4 regions of the Streptomyces sp. NPDC025806 genome follow, and region 4 is predicted to be linked to each of the others. Evidence: riboswitches for the same ligand, from Rfam matches in the RefSeq annotation. Region 4 holds a riboswitch; each other region holds the start of a gene.
What was found. A riboswitch is a leader RNA that binds a small molecule or an ion and turns the genes downstream of it on or off. The one in region 4 is predicted to bind cobalamin.
Positions count from the first base shown of each region.

Region 1 (5,645 bases), on a different contig from region 4:
GGCGTCGGCCTCGCGGAAGAACTGCCGGGTCGCCTCGTCCCGGTAGTTGCTCGGGACGTCGCCGACGCGCTCCTTGCGTTCTGCGTCCGGGTCCTCCAGGCTCCGCTCCTGCGGGAAGCCGTGCTCCGTGTCCTCCGCGACCCGGTTGCCGCGGCCGTCCCAGAGGGTGACGCGGTCGGCGGCGACGGAGAGCACCCAGTACGGATGCGCGGCCGCGTCGGCGGCGACCAGGTTGCGGGTCAGGAAGGTGTCGGCGACCACGACACGGTCCTGCACCTCCCGGTCGATCGCCCACACCTGGTGCTCGCCGGGTGCGGCGAACAGCACGAGGCCGTCCTTGGCGTGCACGAGGTCCGCCTCCTGGACGGCCGCGCGCAGATGCGTGAGGACGTCCTCCCGGCGCTCCTTGGTCACACCGGGGTCCGCGGACAGCTGCCGGGCCGCGTCGTCGACGAGGTTGCCGAGCCGCACCGGGTCCTGGGCGTCGCCCGGGGGCCGCCGGTGCGTGGTCATCGCCAGCGACACGGCGGGGTACGAGCGCGGCCGGCGCAGGTCGCGGAGTATTTCCGGGTTCAGGGAGGAGTGCATGCCGAGTGTCCCTTTCAGAGGCCAGATCCCCCATCCTGCCCACACACCCCAAATGGGGCAAAAGGTGCATCCAACCCCAGGAGCCCCACCCCACCCGCCACATCCACCCTCACCGCTCACCGCTCACCGGTCCGCCGCGCGAGCGCCAGCACGCTCAGACCGAACATCAGCACCCCCAGCGGCAGATGGACCGACGGAAGGTGCGCGACACCGAGCACGACCTGCGCCGAGGCGAGCACCAGGAAGCCGGTCGCGTGCCACACGGGCCGGACCGGGCCGCCGCCCGGCTTCCACGCCAGCACCGCCGCGAGCAGGTACAGCATCGACGCCGCGTACATGACGCGGGCCCCGACGCTGTGCAGGGTCTCCCCGTAGGACGCGGTGAGCAGCAGTCCCGCCGAGACCGCCTGGAGGAAGATCGTCGCGGTCTGCAGGGCGATCGCGACGCGCAGGAACGAAAGGGTGCGCCGGGTGGTCGTCACGTGGGTGGCCATGGCCTGGTCCTCTTTCCCGCCCGAGGGCAGTCGGTCGATAAGGTCTCGCCAGGCCGACGACGCAGGCCGGCCAAAGGTAAGGCGAGGGGGCGGACGGTTGTGGGGACCTCGGGGGCGGACACGGACACGGTGGCGGGAGAGCGGCGCCAACTGCTCAATGTGGCCTACCGGTTGCTCGGCTCACTGGCCGAGGCGGAGGACGCGGTGCAGGAGGCGTACGCCCGCTGGTACGCGCTTCCCGACGGCCGCAGGAACGAGATCGCGGCACCCGGCGCCTGGCTGACGACGGTGACCGGGCGGATCTGCCTGGACGTGCTCGGTTCGGCGCGCGCCCGGCGCGAGCGCTACGTCGGCGCGTGGCTGCCCGAGCCGCTCCCGGACCGGTCCGAGTGGGCGCACGGCCGGGGCGGCGACCCCGCCGACCAGATGGTCCTGGACGAGTCCGTGAACATGGCGTTCCTCGTCGTCCTGGAGTCGATGACGCCGGCGGAGCGGGTGGCGTTCGTGCTGCACGACGTGTTCCGGTATCCGTTCGCGGAGATCGCCGAGGTCCTCGGCCGGTCGTCGGCGGCCTGCAAGCAGTTGGCCGCCTCGGCGCGGCGCCGGGTGGGCGCCGCGCGCTCCGAGGGCGTCGCCGCCGGCCAGGCGGACGCGGTGCGGCAGGTCAGGCGGGCCTGGGAGGCGAAGGACATCGCGGCGCTCGTCGGCCTGCTCGCCCCGTCCGCCGTGATGACCGCGGACGGCGGCGGTCTGGCGGGTGCCGCGCTGCGCCCGGTCGAGGGGGCGGCCCGCATCGCCCCGTACATGGTGGCGATCGCCGACAAGGCGCCGGGGCTGGAACTTCTGGAGCGCACGGTGAACGGCGCGCCGGGTCTCGTCGCGCTCCGGGACGGTGTCGTGCTGACGGTGGCCGCGTTCGATCTCGCCGGGGGACGGGTCGCGCGGATCTGGGTGGTGCGCAATCCGGAGAAGCTGCGGGCCTGGTCGGGCGAGGACTGACGCGCCCTGCCGGGGTGGTGACGCCCTGTGATAGCTTCCCCAAGCCAGTCGTACCTTTGTGCGTACTTGTACGTACTCGGGTCAGGGAATCCGGTGCAAGACCGGAACTGACGCGCAGCGGTGTGGGCGACGGGCGGGGCAACTGCCACTGGGCCGGGGGGAACCGGGCCCGGGAAGGCGCTCCGTCCGGACGACCCCGAGTCCGAAGACCTGCTGGCGGCCCCGCCCGTCCACCGGCCGGGGCGGACCGTTGGCCGGCTCCGCGTTTGAGCCCTGGACGCTAAAGGATCTCCCGTGCCCTTCGCACGTCTCGCCCGCTTCTGCGCCCTCGCGCCGATCACCGCGCTGCTGCTCACCGCGTGCGGCTCCGGCGCCCCGTCGGACCGCTCCGACGACGCGTCCGGCGCCGGTGTCACGCTCACCAACTGCGGGCAGCGCGTGCACGTCGCGCACCCGCCGCGCCGCGCCGTCGCCCTCGACCAGGGATCGGCCGAGATCATGCTGTCCCTCGGGCTCGCCGACCGGATGGTGGGCACCGGCACCTGGACCGACCCGGTGCGCCCGAACCTGGCGAAGGCGAACGCGAAGGTGCCGCGCCTCGCGGAGCGCTACCCGTCGTTCGAGACGGTCCTCGACACGGAACCCGACTTCGCCGCCGCCTCGTTCGGGTACACGCTCGGCAAGGGCGGCGTGGCGCCGCGCGCCTCGTTCGAGAAGCTCGGCGTGCCGACGTACCTCTCCCCCACCGACTGCGCGGACAAGGACAACAGCGGCGACGGCGACGGCGTCCGTACCGAGGCGCTGACGATGGACACGGTCTACGGCGAGATCCGGGACCTGGCACGCGTCTTCGACGTGCGCGAGCGCGGCGAGAAGCTGGTCGCCACGCTCAAGTCCCGGGTGCACAAGGCCGCTTCGGGCGGCGACGCCGACGGCGTGCGCGTCCTGTACTGGTTCTCCGACTCCAAGTCGCCGTACATGGCGGGATGTTGCGGCGCGCCCGGCGTCATCACGAACGCGCTCGGGGTGCGCAACGTCTTCGACGACACCCACGAGGAGTGGCCGCAGATCAACTGGGAGACGGTCGTGGACCGCGACCCGGACGTCCTGGTGATCGGCGATCTGACCCGGCGCTCCCAGTCGGCCGAGTCGGCGGCGCAGAAGATCAGGTTCCTGGAGTCCGACCCCGCGACGAAGAACATGAAGGCGGTCCGCGAGAAGCGCTACGTGCTGCTCAAGGGGCAGGACCTCAATCCGACGATCCGCACCGTGGACGGCGTGGAGAAGGTGGCGGCGGCGCTGCGCGCGTTCGGCCTCACCAAGTGACCCGGCCACACCAAGTGACTCGGTCTCGCCAAGTGACTCGGTCTCACCCAGTGACCCGCCTGCGCCCGGCGTCGTACGCGGCGGCGGGCCTGCTCGCCCTGTGCCTCTCGGTCGCCGTCGCCATCACGATCGGCCCCGCGCACATCGGGGTCGGTGACGTGTGGGCGTCGGTCGCGGCCCGGCTCGGCTGGGGCAGCTCGGACCTGTCGCCGATCCGCGACGGGATCGTGTGGAACCTGCGGCTGCCGCGCACCCTGCTGGCCGCCGTGTGCGGGGCCGGCCTCGCGGTCTGCGGCACGGTCCTCCAGGCCCTGCTGCGCAATCCGCTCGCGGACCCGTTCGTGCTCGGCGTCTCCTCCGGGGCCTCGACCGGCGCCGTCCTGGTCGTCGTGCTGGGGATCGGCGGGGGCGCCCTGTCGGTGTCCGGCGGCGCGTTCCTGGGCGCCGTCTGTTCCTTCGGTCTGGTGCTGGTGCTCAGTCACGCGCTGGGCGGGACCACGGACCGGGTGGTGCTGTGCGGTGTCGCGGCGATGCAGCTGTTCTCGGCGCTGACCTCGTTCGTCGTCCTGACGGCGGCGGACGCGGAGACCACGCGCGGCGTCCTGTTCTGGCTGCTCGGTTCGCTCGGCGGGGTCGGCTGGACCGAGGTGTGGCTGTGTCTGGCCGTCCTCGTGGTCACGCTCGCGGTGTGCCTCGGGTACGGGAGGACGCTCGACGCGTTCGCGTTCGGCCCCGAGGCGGCGGCCGCGCTCGGTGTGCGGGTGGCCCGCACCCGGCTGGTCCTGCTGTGCGTGACGGCGCTGCTGACGGCGGCGCTGGTCAGCGCGGCGGGCGCGATCGGCTTCGTCGGCCTGGTGCTGCCGCACGCGGCCCGCGCCCTGGTGGGCCCCGGCCACACCCGGCTGCTGCCGGCCACCGCGCTCGCCGGGGCCGTGTTCCTGGTGTGGGTCGACACGCTGGCCCGGACGGCTCTCGAACCGCAGGAGGTTCCCGTGGGGGTGGTGACGTCGCTGATCGGCGTGCCCGCGTTCGTGTACGTGCTGTGGCGCGGCCGGAGCACACGATGACGGCGGGGCTCGGCGCCGAGCGCGTGGCCCGGTCGGCGGACGGGACGCTGATCCTCGACGGGGTGAGCCTCGCGCCGAAGCCCGGTTCGGTGACGGGAATTCTGGGGCCGAACGGGTCGGGCAAGTCGACGCTGTTGCGGCTGCTGGCCGGGGTGCTCGCGCCGACGGCCGGGGTCGTCACGCTCGACGGCGATCCGCTCGCCGAGGTCGGGCGCAGGGAGGCGGCGCGCCGGATCGCGCTGGTGCAGCAGCAGTCCGACACGCAGGTGGAGCTGACGGTCGCGGACGTGGTGCGGCTCGGCCGGATCCCGCACCGCAGAGCGTGGTCGCCGGCCTCGGCGGCGGACGAGCGGGCGGTGCGCTCGGCGCTGGAGCGCAGCGGGCTCGCCGACCGCGCGGACCGGCTGTGGCACACGCTGTCGGGCGGTGAGCGGCAGCGAGTGCAGATCGCGCGGGCGCTGGCCCAGGAGCCGCGTGAACTGCTCCTGGACGAGCCGACGAACCATCTTGACATCCAGCACCAGCTGGAGCTGCTCGACCTGGTCCGCAGCCTCGACCTGACCTGTGTGGTCGCCCTGCATGACCTGAACCTCGCGGCCACGTACTGCGACGAGGTCGTCGTGCTGCGCGCGGGCCGGCTCGTGGCGGCCGGCACCCCTGGCGCGGTCCTGACGGAGGAGCTGGTCGCGGACGTCTACGGCGTACGGGCCAGGATCACGCACCCGGACCCGGAGGCGGGACCGCACATCCGTTTCCTGGGTACGGTCTGAGTCCGCGGGACGCGCCGGTCACTCGAAGCGGTCGGTGTCCCCCGCGCCGTGCCGGACGATCTCGGCCTCGCCGTCGGAGAAGTCGATGACGGTGGTCGGCTCGGTGCCGCAGTCGCCGGAGTCGACCACCGCGTCGACGGAGTGGTCCAGCCGCTCCTTGATCTCCCAGCCCTGGGTGAGCGGCTCGTCCTCGCCGGGCAGCAGCAGGGTGCTCGACAGGAGCGGCTCGCCGAGCTCGGCGAGCAGGGCCTGGGTGACGACGTGGTCGGGGATGCGGACGCCGACGGTCTTCTTCTTCGGGTGCTGGAGCTGGCGCGGCACCTCGCGGCTCGCGGGCAGGATGAAGGTGTACTTGCCCGGTGTGGCCGCCTTGATGGCGCGGAACACGTCGTTGTCGATGT
Region 1 is NZ_JBVHMU010000005.1:17,261-22,905, reverse strand. Features, by position in the region: gene ACZ4E1_RS12835 (baeRF3 domain-containing protein) at 1-588, opposite strand, end outside; gene ACZ4E1_RS12830 (hypothetical protein) at 705-1,082, opposite strand; gene sigJ (RNA polymerase sigma factor SigJ) at 1,182-2,081, shown strand; cobalamin riboswitch at 2,110-2,313, shown strand; gene ACZ4E1_RS12820 (ABC transporter substrate-binding protein) at 2,376-3,407, shown strand; gene ACZ4E1_RS12815 (FecCD family ABC transporter permease) at 3,458-4,474, shown strand; gene ACZ4E1_RS12810 (ABC transporter ATP-binding protein) at 4,471-5,244, shown strand; gene ACZ4E1_RS12805 (L-threonylcarbamoyladenylate synthase) at 5,263-5,645, opposite strand, start outside.
Region 1: it holds a riboswitch for cobalamin, as region 4 does, so the genes downstream of both, ACZ4E1_RS12820 (ABC transporter substrate-binding protein) here and nicT (Nickel transporter NicT) in region 4, are expected to answer to the same signal.

Region 2 (5,645 bases), on a different contig from region 4:
GGCGCCGCCGTCATGTCGATGGGCTGGTCGTCGGTCAACGGCGGCACCGTCGTCACCAAGGTGCTGCTGCCCGCGGTCGCCGCGCCGCTCGTCGCCGGCCTCGCCGCGATGCTCGCGACGCGCCTGACGTACCGCATCAGCAAGAAGACCGACGAGAAGGCCACCGCCAAGGGCTACCGCGCCGGGCAGATCGCCTCGGCCGGCCTCGTCTCCCTCGCGCACGGCACCAACGACGCGCAGAAGACGATGGGCATCATCACGCTCGCCCTGATCACCGGCGGTGTGCTCGCGCCGGACGCCGACCCGCCGCTGTGGGTCATCGTCTCGGCCGGCATGGCCATCGCCCTCGGCACGTACCTGGGCGGCTGGCGGATCATCCGCACCATGGGCAAGGGTCTGACCGACCTGGCCCCGCAGCAGGGCTTCGCCGCGCAGACCAGTGCCGCGACGGCGATCCTCGCCTCCTCGCACATCGGCTTCTCGCTCTCCACGACCCAGGTCTGCTCCGGCGCCGTCATGGGCTCGGGCCTCGGCCGCAAGGGCGGTGTCGTCCGCTGGTCGACCGCCACCCGGATGTTCGTCGCGTGGGGTCTGACCCTGCCGGCGGCCGGTCTGGTCGGCGCGGGCGCCGAGTTCCTCACCCAGCAGGGCCCCTGGGGCATCGGCCTGACGGCCGCGCTGCTCATCGGCGGCGCCTCGGTCATCTGGGTGCTGTCCCGCCGCAACTCGGTCGACCACCACAACGTGACGGCCGACGAGATCGGCACCGGGGCCCCCGCCGAGGAGCCCGCCGGTGTCGTCACGACCGCGATCGCCGCGGTCACGCCGCCGCCGGCCGGTCCGGTGGCCGTCGAGGAGACCCCCGTCCCCGCCGCGGCCGCCTCCGTGGCCGACCCCGCGCGCCCCGCCGGCGCCACGCTGTAAGGAAGCAGGACCAGCTATGAAGATCGACTGGGCGGCCCTCGGCTCCGTGTTCGGCGTCAGCCTCGTGGTGACCGTGGCCCTGGTGGGCCTGTTCACCCTCGGCATCGTCGGCCTCTCCAAGAAGGAGTCCGCGACGCGCGCGGGCGGTTCGGCGACGCTCGCCGTCTCCGGCGCCTACCTGTGCTTCGCGCTGTGCACGGCGGCGGTCGCGTACGGGATCTTTCTGATCGTGGCCTGACCACGGTCGCAGCACTCCCTCGGCGGGGTGGGGACGCATCCGCGTCGCCACCCCGCCGACGTGTTGTGGACCTGGCCACACTCACCCGCCGCAGGTCAACAGCAAGTTGACGTGCGTTCGCGGAGCGTGGTGCACTTCCCTCGCCATATACGGCAGCAGCAGAGGAAGCCGGTGCGAATCCGGCGCGGTCCCGCCACTGTCAGCCCTCCCCCTGAGGGCGAGCCAGGAACTCACGCTGCCGGTCTCTTCGAACCAGGGCGTGGACACCCTGAGTGAGGACAACTACCGCCATGTTCGCCCCGCGCGGCGCACGGCGGGCCGAGCGCGTCTTCGCGTACGGCGCCGCCCTGGGTATCTTCAGCGACCTCCTGGTCGGCGATCCGCGCCGCGGGCACCCCGTCGCCGGCTTCGGCCGCGCCGCGGGAGCCGTCGAGCGCGTGCTGTGGCGGGACGACCGCGGCCGGGGCGCCCTGCACACGGCCGTGTGCGCCGGTGGCGCCGCCGCGGTGGGCGCGCTCGCCGCCCGTGCCGTACGCCGCTCCCCCGCCGCCTCGATCGCGCTGACCGCCGCCGCGACCTGGGCCGTGGTCGGCGGCACCTCGCTGGGCCGTGAGGCGCGGGCCGTGGGCTCCGCCCTGGAGGCCGGGGACGTGGAGCTGGCCCGGGAACTGCTGCCCCGGCTGTGCGGGCGCGACCCCGAGGGCCTGGACGCCGACGGCATCGCGCGCGGCGTCGTCGAGTCGGTCGCCGAGAACACCTCCGACGCGGTCGTGGGCGCCCTGGTGTGGGGCGCCGCCGCCGGGGTGCCGGGACTGCTCGCCTTCCGTGCCGTGAACACGCTGGACGCGATGGTCGGTCACAAGTCGCCCCGCTACCGGCGCTTCGGCTGGGCCTCGGCCCGGCTCGACGACGTCGCCGGCTGGCCCGGCGCCCGGCTGACGGGCGTCCTCGCGGTGCTGACCGGCGGCCGGCCCCGGGACGCGGTCCGTGCCTGGCGGGCCGACGCGGAGCGCCACCCGAGCCCGAACGCGGGGGTCGTGGAGGCCTCGTTCGCGGGCGCGCTCGGGGTGCGCCTCGGCGGCACGCTGTCGTACGCGGGGCGGGTCGAGCACCGGCCGGTCCTCAACGAGCGGGGTCGGCCCGTGCACGTACGTGATGTGGAGCGGGCCGTGCGGTTGTCGCGGCGCGTGAGTCTTTCGGCGTTGGGAGTCTGTGTGGGCGCGCGGTTGCTGTGGGGTCGTCGATGACGGGCGCGAGGAAGGGCGGCGGCCTGCTGGTCGCGGGCACCACCTCGGACGCAGGGAAGAGCGTGGTCACCGCCGGGATCTGCCGGTGGCTGGTGCGGCAGGGCGTGAAGGTCGCGCCGTTCAAGGGGCAGAACATGTCCCTGAACTCCTTCGTGACGCGCGAGGGCGCCGAGATCGGGCGGGCGCAGGCCATGCAGGCGCAGGCCGCGAAGGTCGAGCCGAGCGCGCTGATGAACCCGGTGCTGCTGAAGCCCGGCAGCGACCGCAGCAGCCAGGTCGTCCTGATGGGCAAACCGGTGGGCGAGCTGAGCGCCCGCGGCTACCACGGCGGGCGGCAGGCGGCGCTTCTCGACACCGTGGTGGGGTGCCTGGAGGAGTTGCGGGGCAGTCATGACGCCGTGATCTGTGAAGGGGCGGGCTCTCCCGCCGAGATCAACCTGCGCCGGACCGACATCGTGAACATGGGCGTCGCGCGGGCCGCGCGGCTGCCGGTGCTCGTCGTCGGCGACATCGACCGCGGGGGCGTCTTCGCGTCGTTCTTCGGCACGACGGCGCTGCTCGCGCCCGAGGACCAGGAGCTGCTCGCCGGGTATCTGGTGAACAAGTTCCGCGGTGACGTCACCCTGCTGGAACCCGGCCTGGACATGCTGAAATCGCTGACGGGCCGCCCCACGTACGGCGTTCTTCCCTATCAGCACGGGCTCGGCATCGACGAGGAGGACGGCCTGCGGGTGTCGCTGCGCGGCACGGTGCGCGAGTCCGTCGTGGCGCCGCCGGTCGGCGCGGACGTGCTGCGGGTCGCGGTGTGCGCGGTGCCGCTCATGTCGAACTTCACGGACGTCGACGCGCTCGCCGCCGAACCCGGCGTCGTGGTGCGGTTCGTGGACCGGGCCGAGGAGCTCGTCGACGCCGATCTGGTGGTCGTCCCGGGCACGCGGGGCACCGTGAAGGCGCTGGAGTGGCTGCGCGAGCGCGGGCTCGCCGACGCGCTCGCCCGGCGGGTCGCCGAGGGGCGGCCGGTGCTCGGCATCTGCGGCGGGTTCCAGGTGCTCGGGGAGCGGATCGAGGACGAGGTCGAGTCGCGGGCCGGGGTCGTGGACGGGCTCGGGCTCCTCCCGGTGCGGGTGCGCTTCGCGCGGGAGAAGACGCTGGCCCGGCCCGTCGGGCAGGCCCTGGGCGAGCCCGTCGAGGGGTACGAGATCCATCACGGGGTCGCCGATGTGCTCGGCGGTGAGGCGTTCCTGGACGGATGCCGGGTCGGGTCCGTGTGGGGCACGCACTGGCACGGGTCCCTGGAGTCGGACGGGTTCCGGCGGGCATTCCTCCGGGAGGTCGCGGCGGCGGCGGGCCGGCGGTTCGTACCGGCCCCCGACACGTCGTTCGCGGCGCTGCGCGAGGAGCAGCTCGACCGGCTCGGGGATCTGATCGAGCGGCACGCCGACACGGACGCGTTGTGGCGGCTGATCGAGGGAGGCGCTCCCTCGGAGTTGCCGTTCGTGCCGCCGGGGGCGCCGTGATGGGAAGTCGCCCCCGCCGCCCCTTTCCGTCCCGACCCCGGGGGCTTCGCTCCCGGACCCCCATGGGTTTGGCCGTACGTGCGGACCGTGCGTGGTTGCTCGCGCCGTTCCCCGCGCCCCTGCCGGGGCGCATCTACCCGGAGGAGTTCATCCGATGAGCAACCCGTATCCGTTCAGCGCCGTCGTCGGGCAGGACGACCTGCGGCTGGCCCTCCTGCTGAACGCCGTGTCGCCGGCCGTCGGCGGTGTGCTCGTGCGGGGCGAGAAGGGAACCGCCAAGTCGACCGCCGTACGGGCGCTCTCGGCGCTGATGCCGGATGTCCCGGTGGTCTCCGGATGCCGGTTCTCCTGCGACCCGGCGGCGCCCGATCCGCAGTGCCCCGACGGACCCCACGCGGACGTCGAAGCGGCTGAACGGGCGGCGCGCATGGTCGAGTTGCCGGTCGGGGCCTCCGAGGACCGGCTCGTCGGCGCGCTCGACATCGAGCGGGCGCTCGCGGAGGGCGTGAAGGCCTTCGAGCCGGGCCTGCTCGCGGACGCGCACCGCGGCATCCTGTACGTCGACGAGGTCAACCTCCTCCACGACCACCTCGTGGACCTGCTCCTCGACGCCGCCGCGATGGGCGCCTCGTACGTCGAGCGCGAGGGTGTCTCCGTGCGGCACGCCGCGCGGTTCCTCCTCGTGGGGACGATGAACCCCGAAGAGGGCGAGCTGCGGCCGCAGTTGCTCGACCGGTTCGGGCTGACCGTGGAGGTCGCCGCGTCCCGGGAGCCCGCGCAGCGCGTCGAGGTCGTCAAGCGGCGCCTCGCCTACGACGACGACCCCGAGGCTTTCGTCGGCCGCTGGGCCGGCGAGGAGGCCGACGTGCGGGCGCGGATCGTCGCGGCCCGTGCCCTGCTGCCTCAGGTGCGCCTCGGCGACCAGGCGCTGACCCAGATCGCCGCGACCTGCGCCGCGTTCGAGGTGGACGGCATGCGGGCCGACATCGTGATGGCCCGCACCGCGACGGCGCTGGCCGCGTGGGCGGGGCGCACGGAGGTGCTCGCGGAGGACGTGCGGCAGGCCGCGCTGCTCGCGCTGCCGCACCGCAGGCGCCGTAACCCGTTCGACGCCCCGGGCCTCGACGAGGACAAGCTCGACGAGACGCTGGAGGAGTTCGGCCCGGACGAGGAGCCGCAGGACGAGCCGGACCCGGAGCCCGACGGCGACGGTGACGGTCCCGACGGTGGGGGCCCGGACGGCGGCGGGGGCGGCGTGCCGCCGCAGGCCGGCGGGCCGGACGCGGGGCAGTCGCAGGAGGCGCCCCGGGAGCCCGAGGAGAGCCGGGAGTCCGAGGAGCCCGGCGACGCGCAGGTGCCGGCCGGGGCCGGGCGCGAGCAGCGCGCGGTGAGCGCCGGCGAGCCGTTCCGTACGAAGATGCTGAGCGTGCCGGGTCTGGGCGACGGAGCGGCCGGGCGGCGCTCGCGGGCCCGTACCGAGCACGGCCGCACGACGGGGTCGACGCGACCGCGCGGGGCGCTCACGAAGCTGCATCTGGCGGCGACCGTGCACGCGGCGGCGCCGCATCAGCGGGCGCGCGGGCGCAGCGGTCCGGGGCTCGTGGTGCGCCGGGACGATCTGCGGCAGGCGACGCGCGAGGGCCGCGAGGGCAACCTCGTGCTGTTCGTCGTGGACGCGTCCGGGTCGATGGCGGCGCGGCAGCGCATGGGCGCGGTGAA
Region 2 is NZ_JBVHMU010000001.1:709,084-714,728, reverse strand. Features, by position in the region: gene ACZ4E1_RS03245 (inorganic phosphate transporter) at 1-924, shown strand, start outside; gene ACZ4E1_RS03240 (hypothetical protein) at 941-1,162, shown strand; cobalamin riboswitch at 1,270-1,414, shown strand; gene ACZ4E1_RS03235 (cobalamin biosynthesis protein) at 1,453-2,409, shown strand; gene ACZ4E1_RS03230 (cobyric acid synthase) at 2,406-3,926, shown strand; gene ACZ4E1_RS03225 (putative cobaltochelatase) at 4,081-5,645, shown strand, end outside.
Region 2: it holds a riboswitch for cobalamin, as region 4 does, so the genes downstream of both, ACZ4E1_RS03235 (cobalamin biosynthesis protein) here and nicT (Nickel transporter NicT) in region 4, are expected to answer to the same signal.

Region 3 (5,645 bases), on a different contig from region 4:
GCCCCGGCGGCCTTCGGCCGGAGCAGCCGCTGGGCCAACTCCCCGAAGACGAGACCGAACCCGCTCCACAAGGTGACCTGGACGGCCAGCGCGGAGAGCCGGAACCGCCACAGCAGCGTGGCCGGGAAGTGCGCGGGCACGCCGTCGGCCGCGGGCAGCACGGCGTAGGCGATCCCGACCACGACGGCGAAGCCCAGCAGCGCGGCGACGGTGGCGTAGTAGGCGCCGATGCGAGGCGCCAGCCGCTTCCCGAGAATCGTCGCTCCGATCGCGAGAAGCACACTCAGCACGATCATCAGGAAGAACAGCGTGGTGCGCTGACCGATGGTGTCGGGGTTGCCGACGGCGGGCGGGGTGGCCGGGTACTTCAGGTACGGCACGACGTACACGGCCAGGAGCGCGCTGCCGGACAGCAGCAGCGCGGTGGCACGCGGGCCGAAACGGCCCACGCGACCGAGCGCGAAACAGTAGGCCAGGGCGGCGATCCCGCCGAAGGCGACGCCGTAGACGAGCATGCCGGTGGCGAGACCGGCGGTCGACTGCAGGCTCCGCGAGACGAGTTCGGCCTCCTCGCCGCCGTGTGCGTGTGCGGTGTGGGCCTCCTCGAAGGCGATGGCTCCGTCGACGTTCGGCTCACCGAGCCAGTAGGCGACGACCAGGGCGAGCACGCCGGCGGCCAGGCCGGCGAGCATGCCCCGAACGAGCAGATTGCGTACGGTGGTCGAGTTCATGAGCGCGCGGCTTCCCTACGGGTTCAGTGGCAGGGGAAGCCGAGCAGATGGCGGGCGTCGTGCACCCACTCATGAACCCCCGCGCCGCTGAACACGGAGGTGGCGCCCTGTTCGGCGCCGACGAAATACAGCAGGACGAGCATCAGGATGCCGAAGAACGCCGCCCAGGGGGCGATCGTCCTCAGCGGCAGTGTGGCCGGAAGAGCAGGCGTGTCGGCGGTCGGCTGGGCGACGTGCTGCGCCATGGCAGGGCCTCCTTCGGGAGTTCGCGTCCCGTCTCGGTGGTGCACTGGACGACCGTCACGGGTCTGACTCACGAGAGGCCCGAGGACCTTCCCGCACACAGTGGCGCGACCGTGCCGGACTCTCACCGGCTTCCGTCGACCGTCGTCGATATCGAACCGACCGTACCGCCTGACGGGTGCATGGCCAATAGCGGCCGGGGCCTCCGCGGCCTCGACAGAAGACAGAAGACAGAAGAGGGACGGCCGTGCAGACGGCCGCCCCTCTCGATCCGTTGGCGTCAGAACCTCGGCGTCAGAACTGCAGTGCCCAGGAGCTGATCCGGCCGGTGTCGTAGGTCGCGTTGTCCGTGACCCGGAGCTTCCACGTGCCGTTGGCGACCTCGGAGGAGGCATTGACGGTGTACGTGGTGTTGATGTTGTCCGCGCTGCCACCGGTGCCGAAGGCCTTCAGCGTGTACGCCGTCCCGTCGGGAGCGATCAGCTGGACCTGGAGGTCACCGATGTAGGTGTGGACGATGTTGACCGGCACCTGGAGGGTGGAGGGGGCGTTGCCGCTGACTCCGGTGACGGTGATCGGGGACTCCACGGTCGCGTTGTCGTTGATCGCGTAGCTCGTGGTGTTCTCGAAGCGGTCGCCGGTGGGCGGCGGTGTGGTGCCGCCGTCGCCGACGTTCAGGAGCTTGTTCGGCGAGCCGGTGCCGGGGCTGGTCACCACGTTCGGGGTGGCGGCCGTGGTGAGCGCCGAGGAGACCTGCGACGGGGTGGCCGTCGGGTTGGCGCCCAGGTAGAGGGCGGCGGCGCCGACGACGTGAGGGGTGGCCATCGACGTACCGGAGATGGTGTTGGTGGCCGTGTCGCTGGTGTTCCAGGACGACGTGATGGAGGAGCCCGGGGCGAAGATGTCCAGGATGCTGCCGTAGTTCGAGTAGCTCGCGCGGGCGTCGGAGGACGTGGTGGCGCCGACGGTGATGGCTTCGGCGACGCGGGCCGGCGAGTAGTTGGACGCGTCGGCGCCGTCGTTGCCGGCCGCGACGGCGTAGGTGACGCCGGAGGCGATCGAGCGGCGCACGGCGTCGTCGAGGACGGTGTCGACGCCGCCGCCGAGGCTCATGTTGGCGACGGCGGGCTTGACGGCGTTCTGGGTCACCCAGTCGATGCCGGCGACGACCTGGTCGGTGGTCCCGGAGCCGGAGTTGTCGAGGACGCGGACGCCGACGATCTTCGCCTTTTTGGCGACGCCGTACGAGTTGCCCGCGACCGTGCCGGCGACGTGGGTGCCGTGGCCGTGCCCGTCCTGCGCGGTGTTGTCGTTGTCGATCGCGTCGTAGCCGTAGGAGGCCCGGCCGCCGAAGTCGCTGTGGGTGATGCGGACGCCGGTGTCGATGATGTACGCCGTGACGCCCTGGCCCGCGCTGTCCGGGTAGGTGTAGCTCTGGTTGAGCGGCAGGGCCTTCTGGTCCAGCCGGTCCAGGCCCCAGGACGGCGGGGAGGGCTGCGTGCCGTCGACGTGGAAGACCCGGTTCTGGCTGACGGTCTCGACGGCCGGGTCGGCGGCCAGCTTCTTGGCCTGGGCGGGGGAGAGCTCGACCGAGTAGCCGTTGAGCGCGGCCGTGTAGGTCCGCTTGATCTTGGCGCCGAACTTCGTCGCCACCGCCCGGCCCTTCGCGGTCTCCGCCTGGGCGGCGGACTCGCGCAGGGTGACGATGTAGCTGTTGGCCACGGTGCCCTTCGCGCCGGCGTTCAGGACGACGCCTTCGGCGGACGTTCCGGCGGCCTGGGCCGGGAGGGCGGAGAGGGAGCCGAACGCGAGGGCCGCTACGGCTATGGCACCGGCTGCGGCACGTCTGCGCCGCCGATCACGCATCACGAACATGTGAGGGGTCCTCCTCATCGGTGGTGCGTTGCTGTGGGGGGTGTGCCGAGCCGGGCCTCTGGCGGGGCCGGTGGCCGGCGTACACCGATCGATACGGCAGACGACATGACAGAGGCATGACAAATAAATGCTGAGAGTGCCGCGCCCTTCGCCATCCCGGGCTGCCAGGCGAAAGATTGACTGATCCATAGGAATCCCGCAAGAGCGCCTGCCGTCGCGGCGGGCAGCGTCCCTTCGGGTGCGGGGTTCTCCGCAGGCCCTTCAACTTGCCTGCGGACAAGTGGAGTTGGGGGGCAGATTCAAGAGGTCGAGCGGAAGCGCACGGAAACCCCCGGGCCCGTGGACCCGGGGGTTCGGTCACGGCTAGGACCGGGTCATCTCCGGCCATCCCAGCTGGGCGACACGCGACTTACGGACATTCCCCGCCGCCTCCATGTCGCGGTACGCGCTGCGCTTCAGCCGCGCGGCCAACTGCTCCAGCGCGCGGGCGGCGGCCAGTTCGTCACCGATCTCGGCGACGTCGGTGTCGATGGGGTTGCACCGGGCGGTGCCGCTCCCCGTGAGATGCGCCGAACCGGTGTCGAGATCGACCCGCACCTCGGTCCGGCGATCCTCCTCCGACAGATGCAGGCGGGCGGTCCATTGGGCGGTGTGCGACATGGCGTCCCTCCAGAGATCTCGGGCTCAGCCGGCGGATGCGGCGCCCTCGCGCGCGGCCTCGCCGCCGGTCGGGGTCTCAGCCATGGCTGCCTCCCTGACCAGGGCGCCGGCGACCGGATGGCACCAGTCGGGCCTTGCTTCCATTGTCTCGCACCACCGAACACCGGCCCCTCTCTCCGCATCCACGGAGCCCGTCAGTCGACCGCATCCCCCGAGCGCCGGCCCCGACCGCCCTCGGCCCCGCCGCGCCCTGTCGTACGGAACCGCGCGCGGTACGCCGAGGGTGTCACTCCCAGATGGCGCAGGAACACCCGGCGCAGCGTCTCGTCGCTGCCCAGGCCGCTGAGGCGGGCTGTCGCGGTCACCGTCTCGCCCGCGTCGAGCAGGGCCCGCGCGGCTTCCAGGCGGACCGACTCGACGTAGCCGCCCGGAGTGTCACCGATCTCGTCGTGGAAGAGCCGGGTGAGATGGCGGCTGCTGAGGCCCGCCCGGCGGGCGAGTTCCGGCAGCGAGTGGTCGGCCGCGGGGTCGGCGTCGATCGACCTGAGGAGCGCGGTGAGGCCGTCGTGACGTGACGCGGGGGTGCGCGTCGCCACGGAGAACTGGGACTGCCCGCCCGGACGCTGGAGGAAGACAACCAGGTCGCGGGCCACCTCGCGGGCCAGATCAGGCCCTTCGTCGGCCTCGACGAGAGCCAGGGCCAGGTCGAGACCCGCGCTCACGCCCGCCGAGGTGAAGATCCGCCCGTCCCGCACGAAGATGGCGTCGGCGTCGACCTCGACGCCGGGGTGGCGCTGTGCCAGCGTCGCCGTGTGCCGCCAGTGCGTGGTGGCGCGCCGGTCGCGCAGCAGTCCCGCCTCGGCGAGCGCGAAGGCACCCGTGCACACGGACGCGGTGCGCCAGGACGCGGAGTGGAGCGCGCGGACCGCGTCGATCAGTCCGTCCGGCACCTGCCGGGGGAGAGCGGGGGAGCCGGGCACGATCGACGTGTGGACCCGCCCCGTGAGCCCGTCGACCGGCTCCGTGAGCAGCCGGGTCCCGGCCGAGGTGGTGACGGGGCCGCCGTGCGGGGACAGCAGCACCACCTCGTAGCGGGCCCCCAGGTCGGCCGCCGTGCTGAACACCTCCAGCGGAGCCGTCACGTCGAGCAGCCGCACACCGTCGTACGCGAGGACACAGACGAGGCGGCGGAGAGGGCGACGGAGAGGACGACGCACGGGGCGCTCTCGAGTGCTCATCTCCCCAGGCTAGCGCCACGCCATGGCCATATCTGTGGGGTTCACGTCCACAAGGACATGGTGCGGGCCCGCGCGCGGACGGCAGCCTGAAGGCATCGCAACAGCAGTCCAGCAACGGGCCAGCAACCGACCAGGAGCCGACCGTGACCACACCACGCACACGCATCGCCGACATCGAGATCCCCGACAGCGCGCTCGCCCGGGAGGCGACGGAACTGGTCCGCGACACCGCGGGCGCGCTGCTCTACGACCATTCGCGCCGCGTCTACCTTTTCGGCGCCCTGCGCGGCCGTCGGCGCGGTCTGGACTTCGACCCGGAACTCCTCTACGTGGCCGCGCTGTTCCACGATCTCGGGCTGACCCAGAAGTACGCGACCTCGGAACAGCGCTTCGAGATCGACGGAGCCGACGCGGCCCGCGACTTCCTGACGCGTCACGGACTGCCCCCCGAGCGCGCCCGCACGGCATGGACCGCGATCGCCCTGCACACGACGCCGGAGATCCCGTACCACATGGAGCCCGAGGTGGCCCTGGTCACCGCGGGCGTCGAAGTCGACGTCCTGGGGCTCGGGTTCGACGAGACCACGCAGGAGCAGCGCGACGCGGTCGTGGCCGCGCATCCGCGCCCGGACTTCAAGCGCCGGATCCTGGAGGCGTTCACCGAGGGCATCGCGCACCGGCCCGCCACCGCGTTCGGCAACGTCAAGGCCGACGTCCTCGCCCGCTTCTCGCCGGGATTCGTACGCACCGACTTCGTGACCGTCATCGAGAACTCGGGGTGGTCGCAGTGAGCTCTTCCCCTGACACCCCGAACCGGCCGACCACCCCGATCCGCCCTCCCGTACCGCCGTTCAGCGCGGCGGACGCCGTGGCCAAGGTGCAGGCGGCCGAGGACGCG
Region 3 is NZ_JBVHMU010000023.1:71,455-77,099, forward strand. Features, by position in the region: gene ACZ4E1_RS35495 (CbtA family protein) at 1-731, opposite strand, end outside; gene ACZ4E1_RS35500 (CbtB domain-containing protein) at 755-976, opposite strand; cobalamin riboswitch at 1,014-1,152, opposite strand; gene ACZ4E1_RS35505 (S8 family peptidase) at 1,269-2,849, opposite strand; gene ACZ4E1_RS35510 (dsRBD fold-containing protein) at 3,213-3,509, opposite strand; gene ACZ4E1_RS35515 (GlxA family transcriptional regulator) at 3,704-4,747, opposite strand; gene ACZ4E1_RS35520 (HD domain-containing protein) at 4,891-5,538, shown strand; gene ACZ4E1_RS35525 (nuclear transport factor 2 family protein) at 5,535-5,645, shown strand, end outside.
Region 3: it holds a riboswitch for cobalamin, as region 4 does, so the genes downstream of both, ACZ4E1_RS35500 (CbtB domain-containing protein) here and nicT (Nickel transporter NicT) in region 4, are expected to answer to the same signal.

Region 4 (5,645 bases):
CCGGGCGCTCGCGATCCCGGCCCGGTCAAGGAGCGTCACGACCTCGTCCGCGTCCAGCTCGGCGAAGCGTGCCGTCACGATGGCGTCGAGCTCGGTGCGCCGGGCGACCCGGGAGGAGTTGCGGTGGAAGCGCGGGTCGTCGGTGAGCGCCGCGTCGTCCAGGACGTGCGCGCAGAACGCGGCCCACTCCCGCTCGTTCTGGATCGCGAGCAGCACCGTCCGCCCGTCGGCCGCCGGGTAGGGCCCGTACGGGGCGATCGTCGCGTGCGCCGCGCCGACCCGCGGCGGCTGGGCGCCGGAGTACGCCGTGTAGTACGCGGGGTATCCCATCCATTCGGCCAGCGCCTCGAACAGCGACACCTCGACCGAGCGCGTCACTCCCGTGTCCCGGCGCTCGTACAGCGCCGTGAGGATCCCGGAGAAGGCGTACATGCCGGCCGCGATGTCGGCGATCGCGATCCCGACCTTCGCCGGTTCCTCCGGGCTGCCGGTCACCGACACGACGCCGGTCTCGCACTGCACCAGCAGGTCGTACGCCTTCCGGTGCGACCACGGCCCGTCGGAGCCGTAGCCGGAGATGTCGCACACGACGAGGGAGGGGTGCCGCTCGGCGAGCGCGGCGGCGGACAGGCCGAGGCGGGCCGCGGCGCCCGGCGCCAGGTTCTGCACGAAGACGTCCGCGCGGGCCAGGAGCCGCTCCAGTGCCTCGCGGCCCTCCGCCGTCTTCACGTCGAGCGTGACGGACTCCTTGGACCGGTTCAGCCACACGAAGTGACTGGACTGGCCGTGCACCGTCTCGTCGTAGCGGCGCGCGAAGTCGCCGCCGCCCGGCCGCTCCACCTTGATCACCCGCGCCCCCAGATCGGCGAGCTGGCGCGTGGCGAACGGGGCGGCCACCGCCTGTTCGAGACTGACGACGGTGATGCCGTCGAGGGGCAGGCGGGCCGTGCTCATGGGGCTTCCTCCGTGCAGGGGCGACAACGCGGGGGCGACGGACGCGGGGGCGCGGCGTCCGGCGGGCTCTCCCGCCGGACGGTACGCGATGCGCGCGCGGGCCCGGCCGGAGACCTCCCGTCCGGCCCGCTCAGCCGGCGCCGCCGCTGTCGGCCAGCCGCGCCGACCAGCGCTGCTCGACCTTCGCCAGACGCCAGTACGCGACCGCCGCCACCCACACCACGACGAACAGCCCGACGATCACGTACCCGACGTTGTCGAGGTCGAGGCCGGCGATCCAGCCCGTGACCGCGTCGGTCAGGTCGAGCTTCTCGTGGAGCACGCCCACGAGTTCGATCGTGCCGATGAAGAAGGCGACGGCGATGGACAGTCCGGTGATCGTGAGGTTGTAGAACACCTTGCGGACCGGGTTCGAGAACGCCCACTGGTAGGCGAAGTTCATGAACGTGCCGTCGAGCGTGTCGAACAGGCTCATGCCCGCGGCGAACAGCAGCGGCAGGCACAGCACCGCGTACCAGGGCAGTCCGGCCGCGGCGCCGCTGCCCGCCATCACCATCAGCGTGACCTCGGTCGCCGTGTCGAAGCCGAGCCCGAACAGGAAGCCCAGCGGGAACATCTGGCCGGGCCGGGTGATGGAACGGGTGAAGCGGCCGAGGATCCGGTTCATGAACCCCCGTGCGTCCAGGTGCGCTTCGAGCTCCCGCTCGTCGTACGAGCCGCCGCGCATCGCCCGGAACACCTTCATGATGCCGAGCAGGGCCACCAGGTTCAGTGCGGCGATCAGATACAGGAACGTGCCGGAGACGGTCGTGCCGACGACCCCGAGGACCTGGTGAGTACGTGAGTCGTCACTGGTCAGCGTGGTCGCGAGCGCCGTGCCGCCGGCCACCAGCGCCGCGAGGACCACGACGACACTGGAGTGACCGAGCGCGAACCAGAAGCCCACGGACACCGGACGCTTGCCGTCCGCCATCAGCTTGCGGGTCGTGTTGTCGATCGCGGCGATGTGGTCGGCGTCGAAGGCGTGCCGCATGCCCAGCGTGTACGCCGTGATGCCGAGCCCGATGCCGAACGCCTTGTGGTCCACCCGGTAGTGACCGGGGACGACGAGCAGGAAGAGCACACCGAACGCGACGACGTGCAGGGCGAGGATCACCGCCATCAGGCCCGCTGTGCGCAGGGTGTCCTCGCGCCGCCATCGGTAGGCGGACGGCGGACTCGTCGGGGAGTTCGCGGGCAGGGTCAAGCCGATCACGCTCCAGCACCTCGTGGATCACTTCGTGAGATGCCGTGGCCGGTCTCCTGGCTTACGGGCGAGCGACACCGCTCCGGCCTTCCCAGCGGCACGGGGCCGCCAGTGGCGTGATGAAGCGGTGCGCCTCGTGCCGCCCGAGGGCGGGGGCACGAGACCCGATCACAGTGGCGAGGGCCGCTCCGGACTTGGCCCCTGAGGGGTTGTCACCGGTCTTCCCGAACACCACGGCCCGCCCACCCTAGAGGGGCCGGAGCGTGACTGCATAGACGCACTCCGCGCACGTAGGAAAGATCACATGCGGCCGGGCGTCAGCCGGCCGTACGGCGCCGGCGGGCCCGCGCGATCTCCTCGTACGCCTTCACGCGCCCCTCCCAGTGCGAACCCTCGACGGACTTGCCGGGCTCCAGGTCCTTGTAGACCTCGAAGAAGTGGGTGATCTCCAGACGGTCGAACTCGGGGATGTCGTCGATGTCGCGGACTGCGCGGTGCCGCGGGTCGTGGGCGGGGACGCAGAGGATCTTCTCGTCCGGGCCCTTCTCGTCGCTCATCACGAACATGCCGATGGCCCGGCACTCGACGGCGCAGCCCGGGAACGTGGCGTCGCCGCCGGTCAGTACGAGCGCGTCCAGCGGGTCGCCGTCGCCGCCGAGCGTGCCGTCGACGTAGCCGTAGTCCGCGGGGTACTGGGTCGACGTGAAGAGCATCCGGTCGAGCCGGATCCGGCCCAGTTCATGGTCCATCTCGTACTTGTTCCGGGAGCCCTGCGGGATCTCCACGATCACGTCGAACGCCTCGTCGGCGCCCGCCTGTCCGCTGTCCAGCGTGCCCAATGTGGCCTCCTTGCCCCATTCCGACGTCCCGAGTGTGCGCCGGGTGCGGCGGATCGGGAACCCCTCAGACGCCGTCCGGAACGGCGAATTCGAGTTCGGGTCGCTCCCAGCCGACCGCGGGCGGCTGTGCGGGGACGGTCCCGGTGCGCAGCGCGCCCATCCCACGGTAGAAGCCCTCGGCGGGCGGATGCGCGACGACACGGACCCGATCGAGGCCCGCGGCGCGCGCCTCGGACCGCATGTGGTCGACGAGGAGCCGGCCGACGCCGAGTCCCTGCGCGTCGTCCGCGACGAACATCAGGTCCAGCTCGGCCGCGTCGACGAGCAGCGCGTAGAAGCCGAGGACGCGGCCCTCGGCCCGGTCCACGGCCGCGAAGACCCGGTGCGCCTCGATGTAGCCGGAGGTGACGCGGTGGTCGGCGACCATCGCCGCGTAGTGGCCCTCGTAGGCGCGCGAGCCCCGGACGATGCGGGTGAGGCGCCGTGCGTCGCGGGCGACGGCGCGCCGGACCGTGACGTCGGGCCGGGCCCCGGGCTGGGTAATCCTCGCATTCATGCTTCGAGTATTACGCATCCGCGGGTCGCCGTCAGGCGCCGGGCACGGTGGAGCGGACCTGGCGCAGGAACGCCGCGTTGTCCGGCGTCTGCCGCATGCGCTCCAGCAGCGTCTCGTACGAGGCCCGGTCGTCCCGCCGGCCGAGGGCGCGGCGCAGGGCGTGTGCGGCGGCCGTCTCCTCGGCGGTGAGCAGGAGCTCCTCGCGGCGGGTGCCGGACGGGTCGAGGTCCACGGCCGGGTGGATCCGGTGGTCGGCGAGGGCGCGGTCGAGCCGCAGCTCCATGTTCCCGGTGCTCTTGAGCTCCTCGAAGAAGAAGTCGTCGGCGCGGGAGCCCGTCTCGACGAGGGCCGTCGCGAGGATGGTCAGGGAGCCCGCCTCCTCCGTGTTGCGGGCCGCGCCGAACAGCCGCTTCGGCCCCTGGAGGGCGCCCGCGTCGACGCCGCCCGACAGGGTGCGGCCACCGGCGGCCGCGGCGTTGTTGTGGGCCCGGCACAGCCGGGTCAGCGAGTCGAGCAGGATCACGACGTCACGGCCCCGCTCTACCATCCGCTGAGCGCGGGCGACGGCGAGCTCGGCGAGTGCGATGTGCGCCTTGGCGGGACGGTCGAACGTCGAGGCGAACACCTCGCCGCGCACCGAGCGCCGCATGTCGGTGACCTCCTCGGGCCGCTCGTCGACGAGCACGACCATGAGGTGGGCCTCGGGGTGGTTGGCGGCGACGGCCGCGGCGAGCTGCTGGAGCAGCACGGTCTTGCCGGTGCGCGGCGGCGCGACGACCAGGCCGCGCTGCCCCTTGCCGACCGGCGCGAACAGGTCGACGACCCGGCCCGCGAGCCCGCTCGCCGGGCTCTCCATGCGCAGCCGCTCGGTGGGGTGCAGGGGAGTGAGATCGGCGAAGCGGGGCCGGTGCCGGGCGGTGTCGGCGGGGAGCGCGTCGACGGTGTCCACGGCCGTCAGGGTGTGCGGCCTCGCGCACGTGCCGTCGACGAAGTCGCCCTTGCGCAGGGCGAGTCGGCGCATGAGCGCGGCCGGGACCTGGACGTCGTGGGAGGTGGGGAGCAGATCGGGGGCGCGCAGGAACCCGGCCCCGTTCGGGCCGATGTCGAGGACGCCGCGGGCCCGCACGGGGGTCGTCGTGCCGGGCTTCTCGGGTGCGATGGTGGTCATGGTCGATCAGGGTCCTTTCGAGGACGGACGACGTGCGGGGAAATGCGGTGGGGATGGCTCCGGCGGACAGCGGGGCGGAACGAACACGCCCCCGGCCGGGAGAGACCTGGCGCAGGGCCGGGCGAAGCCCGACAGAAGCTCGTGACCAGGGAGAACGCGCAGACTGAGCGCGATGAGAACATGTGCGTGAAGCACAGATGACGCAGTGGCGAAACAGAAGGTGAAGCAGAAAGAAGAGAAGAGGAAATCGGTACCGGCGATCCGACGGACCTGCGCACGTACCACAGGAACCGTACCACCCCGACCCCGTCGCGCGGCACTCTTCTTGGGCGGGCGGCCCGCCTATGCTGAGCCGCGATGTTCACCTCCCAGGGCCCCACCCTCCGCGAGCTGGCCGTTCAGGCGCTCTCCTCGGTCGAGCACGGCTACGACCTGCTCGCGCCGAAATTCGACCGCACCCCCTTCCGCACGCCCGACGCCGTGCTCGCCCCCGTCACCCGCGCCCTGCGTGAGCTCGGCCCGTACGGCACCGGGCTCGACCTGTGCTGCGGCACCGGCGCGGGACTCGGCGTGCTGCGCGAGGTGTGCACGGTGCGCGCCGTCGGCGTCGACTTCAGCGCGGGCATGCTCCAGGTCGCGCGCGAGGCCGAACCCGACGCCGCGTACGTCCGCGCGGACGCGCAGGCGCTGCCGTTCGGACCCGTCTTCGATCTCGTCGTCAGCTTCGGCGCGTTCGGCCACTTCCTGCCGGAGCGGCAGCCGGAACTCTTCGCCCAGGTCTGCCGAGTCCTGCGCCCCGGCGGGCAGTTCGCCTTTCCGCTGCCCGCGCCCGCGCGGCCCGGATCCTGGGGCTACTGGGCGATGCTCGGCTTCGACGGAGCC
Region 4 is NZ_JBVHMU010000016.1:139,838-145,482, forward strand. Features, by position in the region: gene ACZ4E1_RS30890 (CaiB/BaiF CoA transferase family protein) at 1-954, opposite strand, end outside; gene nicT (Nickel transporter NicT) at 1,085-2,200, opposite strand; cobalamin riboswitch at 2,230-2,451, opposite strand; gene ACZ4E1_RS30900 (inorganic diphosphatase) at 2,518-3,039, opposite strand; gene ACZ4E1_RS30905 (GNAT family N-acetyltransferase) at 3,104-3,595, opposite strand; gene rho (transcription termination factor Rho) at 3,627-4,763, opposite strand; gene ACZ4E1_RS30915 (class I SAM-dependent methyltransferase) at 5,121-5,645, shown strand, end outside.